One region of the Pseudomonas sp. GZD-222 genome, then DNA from elsewhere that is predicted to be linked to it. Evidence: predicted binding sites of a transcription regulator. Region 1 holds the regulator's gene; each other region holds the start of a gene.
The links. The regulator FliA, encoded in region 1, starts transcription of late flagellar genes. The targets are predictions, from matches to a motif close to CTAAAGTTTNNNNNNNNNNNGCCGNTAA.
Positions count from the first base shown of each region.

Region 2: a site for FliA is predicted at 869-896, ahead of ACO6VD_RS25295 (flagellar protein MotY). Genes of this name have one in related genera too.
Region 3: a site for FliA is predicted at 1,322-1,349, ahead of ACO6VD_RS27520 (methyl-accepting chemotaxis protein). Genes of this name have one in related genera too.

Region 1 covers NZ_JBMOWO010000071.1:16,786-19,050, reverse strand. The annotation lists gene fleN (flagellar synthesis regulator FleN) at 1-784, shown strand, start outside; gene fliA (RNA polymerase sigma factor FliA) at 781-1,521, shown strand; gene ACO6VD_RS13300 (chemotaxis response regulator CheY) at 1,626-2,000, shown strand; gene ACO6VD_RS13295 (protein phosphatase CheZ) at 2,020-2,265, shown strand, end outside.
Region 2 covers NZ_JBMOWO010000133.1:22,750-25,014, reverse strand. The annotation lists gene pyrC (dihydroorotase) at 1-802, opposite strand, end outside; gene ACO6VD_RS25295 (flagellar protein MotY) at 933-1,874, shown strand; gene ACO6VD_RS25290 (argininosuccinate synthase) at 2,004-2,265, shown strand, end outside.
Region 3 covers NZ_JBMOWO010000155.1:7,959-10,223, reverse strand. The annotation lists gene ACO6VD_RS27520 (methyl-accepting chemotaxis protein) at 1-1,281, opposite strand, end outside; gene ACO6VD_RS27515 (Na+/H+ antiporter family protein) at 1,541-2,265, shown strand, end outside.

The DNA of each region.
Region 1 (2,265 bases):
TGGCGTCGGCAAGACCAATGTGTCGGTGAACCTGTCATTGGCGCTGGCAGAGCTTGGCCGTCGGGTCATGTTGCTCGATGCCGACCTGGGCCTGGCCAACGTCGACGTATTGCTCGGCCTGACGCCCAAGCGCACCCTGGCCGACGTCATCGAAGGCCGTTGTGAGCTGCGCGATGTGCTGCTGCAGGGGCCGGGGGGCGTGCGTATCGTGCCCGCTGCGTCCGGTACGCAGAGCATGGTGCACCTGGCGCCCGCGCAGCACGCTGGCCTGATTCAGGCGTTCAGCGAGATCGGCGACAACCTCGACGTTCTGGTGATCGATACCGCTGCAGGTATTGGTGACTCGGTAGTCAGTTTTGTCCGTGCCGCACAAGAGGTGCTGCTGGTGGTGTGCGACGAGCCCACCTCGATCACCGACGCCTACGCCCTGATCAAACTGCTCAACCGCGATTACGGTATGAACCGTTTCCGCGTCCTGGCCAACATGGCGCAGAGCCCTCAGGAAGGGCGCAACCTGTTCGCCAAGTTGACCAAGGTCACAGATCGCTTCCTTGACGTCGCCCTACAATACGTCGGCGCGGTGCCTTACGACGAATGTGTGCGCAAGGCGGTGCAGAAGCAGCGAGCGGTCTATGAAGCCTTTCCGCGTTCCAAGTGCGCGCTGGCGTTCAAGGCCATTGCTCAGAAGGTCGATACCTGGCCGCTGCCTGCCAACCCACGAGGTCACCTGGAATTTTTTGTCGAGCGCCTGGTGCAACCGACAAGCGCGGGACCGGTGCTATGAATGCCAGCGGATACCGGATGTACAGCAAGGCTTCACGTGATAGCCAGTGCGAGTTGATCGAGCGTTATGCACCACTGGTCAAGCGTATCGCCTATCACCTGCTGGCCCGCTTGCCCGCCAGTGTGCAGGTGGAGGATCTGATCCAGGCCGGCATGATTGGCCTGCTTGAAGTCGCCAACAAGTACGACGCGAGCAAGGGTGCCAGCTTCGAGACCTATGCCGGCATCCGGATCCGCGGCGCAATGCTTGACGAAGTACGCAAGGGCGACTGGGCACCGCGCTCGGTTCACCGTAATACCCGCATGGTCAGTGACGCGATTCGTGCAATTGAAGCAAAAACCGGTCGTGACGCTAAAGATCACGAGGTTGCTGCCGAACTTCAATTGAGTCTCGATGATTACTACGGGATTTTGAATGACACCCTGGGCAGCCGCCTGTTCAGTTTCGACGACCTGTTGCAGGACGGCGAACATGAAGGCCTGCACGAGGATGGCGCCAGTGCCCAGCTCGAGCCTTCGCGCGATCTGGAAGACGAGCGCTTTCAGGCAGCCCTGGCCGATGCCATCGCCAACCTGCCTGAGCGTGAGCGTCTGGTGTTGGCGCTGTACTACGACGAAGAGCTGAACCTCAAGGAAATCGGTGAGGTCCTCGGTGTCAGCGAGTCGCGCGTCAGCCAGTTGCACAGCCAGTGCGCGGCGCGTTTGCGTGGCCGCCTGGGGGAATGGCGGGCGCGTTGAACGCAGGTTCAATGCAGTCGCCAAATGTAGTGCCCGAATTGATTGAATGCGCGTTCCGCGCTGAGCGCGTTAAAGACTGCTTGGAGGTCTAATTGAACAAAGACATGAAAATCCTCATCGTCGACGATTTTTCGACGATGCGGCGGATCATCAAGAACCTGTTGCGTGACCTGGGCTTCACCAACACCCAGGAAGCCGACGACGGCAACACGGCGCTGCCGATGCTCGAAAGCGGTCATTTCGATTTTCTCGTGACTGACTGGAACATGCCTGGCATGTCCGGTATCGACCTGTTGCGCAAAGTGCGTGCCGACGAGCGTCTCAAGCACCTGCCGGTGCTGATGGTGACTGCCGAAGCCAAGCGCGAGCAGATCATCGAAGCGGCCCAGGCCGGCGTCAACGGCTATGTGGTCAAGCCGTTCACTGCCCAGGTGCTGAAAGAAAAGATCGAGAAGATCTTCGAGCGCGTCAATAGCTGAGACTCGCCACGGGGGCGCTATGGAGCAAACACATTCATCGTTGGACGGCTTCGAGTCAACACTCAAGAAGCACGCCCACGAACTGGTCGACAGCCTCGAACGAGGCAAATTTGGCGACGCGGTGCAACTTATCCATCAGCTGAACCAGACCCGTGACCGAGGCCTGTACCAGGAAGTGGGCAAACTCACGCGTGAGTTGCACAGTGCGATCGTCAGTTTCCAGATCGATCCGCAGATGCCTCAGGCCGAGGAAGTCTCGCAGATC
Region 2 (2,265 bases), on a different contig from region 1:
TGTAGCAGCCAGCGCAGCCGCAGGCCGCTTCTTTGGCGTGACGGGCGTGGGGGGCCGAGTCGGTGCCGAGGAAGAATTTGCTGCTGCCGCTGGTGGCGGCATCAAGCAAGGCCACCTGGTGGGTGTTGCGCTTGAGGATCGGCAAGCAATAGAAGTGCGGACGAATACCGCCCACCAGCATGTGGTTGCGGTTGTACAGCAGATGCTGGGCGGTGATGGTCGCGCCGACGTTGGCCGGGGCTTCGTTGACAAACTGCACGGCGTCACTGGTGGTGATGTGTTCGAAGACCACTTTCAGGGTCGGGAAACGCTCGACGACACGGCGCAGGTGTTCTTCGATGAACAGCTTCTCGCGGTCGAACACGTCGATCTCGCTGCGGGTCACTTCACCGTGTACCAGCAGCGGCATGCCGATTTCGGCCATGGCTTCGAGCACCGGGAAAATAGTGTCGATGCTGGTCACGCCGGAGTCGGAGTTGGTCGTGGCGCCGGCCGGATACAGCTTGGCGGCATGCACGAAGCCAGTGGCCTTGGCCGCACGGACGTCCTCGGGCTGGGTACGGTCGGTGAGGTACAGCACCATCAGTGGCTCGAAACGGCTACCGGCCGGACGTGCGGCCAGGATGCGTTCGCGATAGGCGCCAGCTTCGGCGGCATTGCGTACTGGCGGTACCAGGTTGGGCATGATGATTGCGCGAGCAAAGGTGCGCGCAACATCGCCAACGGTGTGGGGCAGGACAGCGCCATCGCGAAGATGGATGTGCCAGTCATCGGGACGCAGGAGGGTCAGGCGGTCGGACATTGGGGATTCCAGGCGGGTCGAACTCAAGGTGAATGCTACCGGAAAAGCCGGAGCCGAGCACTCGCTATCAAGTTTTGCCGCGCCTGACCGATAGCCTGCGGGTATACCGTGAAAATCTGTGGAGCCGCCCGTGCGCCAGTGTTATCTAACCCTGCTCAGTATGTTTGTCTGCCTGCCGGCGACAGCGCTTACCTTCCAGACCCGTCTGGAGAATATTGAGTGGAAGGTCGAAGGCGATCAGTTCGAATGCCGCCTGGTCCAGCCGATTACCGATTTCGGCAGTGGTGAATTCGTACGTCGTGCCGGAGAACAGGCCACCTTTCAATTGCGCTCGAGCAGCAATGTGCTGGGCACAGGTTCGGCAACCTTGCTTGCCGCCGCGGCGCCTTGGCAGCCCGGCCGCGGCGACATCAATCTGGGCTCGGTGCGTATGGCGCGCAACGGCGTACTGTTTACCAGCTCCCAAGGCCAGGCCAGTCGTCTGATCAATGGCTTGCTTGACGGTCGCAGCACCGTGGTGCGCAACTATGCCGGCGAAGCCGGGCGGACGATGGAAGTGCGCTTGTTACCGGTGAAATTCAGCAAGGCCTATGGGGATTATCAGGTCTGCGCCGCTAAGCTGCTGCCAATGAACTACGATCAGGTGCGTCAGGGGCGGGTCGGTTTCCCGGGCGGCGGTATCGATCTGGACGCCAGTGCCAAGGCGCGCCTGGATGTGATCCTGGAGTTTCTCAAGGCCGATCCTACGGTCAATCGCATTGAACTCGATGGTCATTCCGACAACAGTGGCAATCGCCTGACCAACCGTGACCTGTCCCGGCGTCGTGCATTGGCAGTGATGGAGTACCTTAAAGCGCACGGCATTCCTGAAGATCAGATCAGCGTGCGTTTTCACGGTGAGCGCTACCCGCTGGCCGCCAACAACTCGGCCGCCAACCGCGCCCGCAATCGCCGGGTGAATATTCAGCTTGATCGTGTAACCCCGGTTGAAACTGCGTCAGAAAAAGCCCCGGAAACACCAACGGCCCCAGCGGCGCAAACGGATACTGGCAAGCCGTCGATCAAGTCCTGAGGTGCGACCGTCCGTCGCGCTCTCGACAGTTCCTGTCGCTTTGTCGTCACAAGCTGTCGCCCCACTGTAATTTTTGCGGCAAGGCCGGTAGAATCGACGGCTTTCCGTACAACCCCGTGGAGTGATGGCATGGCGGACGTAAAAAAGGTCGTACTGGCGTATTCCGGCGGCCTTGATACTTCGGTGATTCTCAAGTGGCTGCAGGATACCTACAACTGTGAAGTGGTGACTTTCACCGCCGATCTGGGGCAGGGCGAGGAGGTCGAACCGGCCCGCGCCAAGGCTCAGGCAATGGGTGTGAAAGAAATCTACATCGATGACCTGCGCGAAGAGTTCGTACGCGACTTCGTATTCCCGATGTTCCGCGCCAACACCGTTTATGAAGGTGAGT
Region 3 (2,265 bases), on a different contig from region 1:
GTTGAACCAGCCGGCCAGCTCGCCCAGCTCGTCGTGTTTGTCGTAGTTCAGGCGACGAGTGAGGTCGCCTTCGCCGCTGGCGATATCCTTGAGCATGGCGGCAACACCGAGGATCGGCCGGGTCACGCCACGGGCCATCAGCCAGATCAGCAACAGGCCAACGATGGCAGCCAGCGCGCCGAGGCCGAGCTCCATGAGGGTGCCGCTGGTGTTGCTGCGGTCGAGTTCCTGCTTGAGAGCCTCGGCCGGGCCGGTGAGGGCGCTTTCCGGGACGTCAAGCAGTACGCCCCAGTCTTTGCCACCTGGAATCGGAGCAAAGGAGGCCAACACTTTCAGACGCTGTTCATGATGAATGCTGTGCAGTGGTGTGCTGTCGGCCAGCAGGCGAATCAGTTCGGCGCCTTTTTCCGTGTCAACTTGGTCAAGGCGCTGGGCCAGCTTGCTGGCGTCCGGGCTATAGCCAGCCAGCAGCCCTGCAGGGCTGAGAATGCTGACCTGGGTCTGGCCCTGGTAGAGGTTGCGGCTGGCTTGTTGGCTCAGGGCCTGCAGGCTGTTGAGGTTGATATCGATGGACAGGGTGGCAACCACCTTGTCGGCGACCATCAACGGGAACACGATGCTGGTCATCAGCACCTGCTGGCCGTCAATCGCATAGAAGTAGGGTTCGATCACGCAAGTCTTGCGCGTAGTGCGCGGACACACCGACCAGGTGTTGGCCGGTTCGCCGCTAGGGCCGATGCTGGTATCGGCCATGTCCTTTTCCGGCAGGGCCATGGAGGTCAGCTGGCCCGGGGTCGGTTGCGACCAGTACAGGGCAAAGCGGCCCTTTTCGTTGCTGCCCAGTTGCTCCTGGTTGACGAACAGTTCGTCCTTGTTGTCCAGCGCATTGGGTTCGAACACCAGCGACAGGCCGAGCAGGTCCGGGTTGGCCTGCAGGGCGGCGCGCACCTGGCGGGTCAGATCTTCCCGCAGGTCGAAGGCATCGAGAAAGCGCTTTTCCGCCTGCTCTCGCAAGAACAGGACCTGGCGGGAGAAACCGGCACCGTACTGGTAGGCATCCATGAATTGCCGGCGAATGTTCAAGGCCTGGACTTCACCCTGGGATTCGATGCGTCCCTGGGCGGCTTCGGTGAGCATCTGCATGCTGCTGGTCTTGACCAGCTCCGAGCTGTGTCCCATGCGGTACAACGAAAGGCCCACCAGCAGGGTAACGATGCTGGCCAGGCACAAGCCGGCGAGCAGGGTGATTTTCCACTGAATGGAGAGTTGTCTGAACGACATGGCGAAGTCCTTTGATCCAAAAAGATTGAGGCTGCCGACGTTATCGGCGGATACGCCGTTTTCTTTATTCAAACGTTCAATTCAAATGCGTCGTTTTCGGTCATTCCTACGACACCCATCGCCCTCTGAACTTTGACAAGCGCGGGGGCCTGCTTCAGAGTGTGCGCCCTCCATAAAAATACCCGTCGTTCGGCCACTGCTCCCGGGCAGTTTGTCGCCGAATCGGTCGCTTTTTGTCTGGTTTCTAGAGGTCACAGGAATGAATGCAGTAATTGCCGCGGTCGGCATCATGCTGATATTGAGTCTGTCCCGCGTGCATGTGGTGATCGCCCTGATCGTCGGCGCGCTGGCGGGCGGGCTGGTGGGCGGCCTGGGCATCGAAGGCACGCTCAAGGCATTCAATGGTGGGTTGGGCGGTGGTGCCACGGTTGCCTTGTCGTATGCCTTGCTTGGTGCCTTTGCGGTGGCGATTGCCAAGTCCGGCATGGCCCACGCCCTGGCCGATCGCGCTCTGGCGATGGTTGGCCAGCAGGGGCATGCCGACGGCGGCAAGGTCAAATGGTTGCTGATCGGCTTGCTCTTGGTAGTGGCGATTTCCTCGCAGAACATCCTGCCAATCCACATTGCCTTCATTCCGCTGCTGGTGCCGCCGCTGCTCTATGTGCTGACCAAGTTGCAGATCGACCGGCGCCTGGTGGCCTGCGTGATGACCTTTGGCCTGATCACGCCTTACATGTTCCTGCCGGTGGGCTTTGGCAACATCTTCCTCAACGAGATCCTGCTGGCCAACGTCAGCCGTAGCGGGGTGGATGTCAGCGCTGTCAATGTCACTCACGCCATGGCGATTCCGGCCGCGGGCATGCTCTTCGGCCTGCTCATGGCGGTGTTTTTCAGCTACCGGAAAAAACGCGTCTACGACCTGGAAAAAATCGAGCAGGTCGAGCAGGTGGCCGTGCGCTATAACCCGCTGACCCTGCTGGTTGC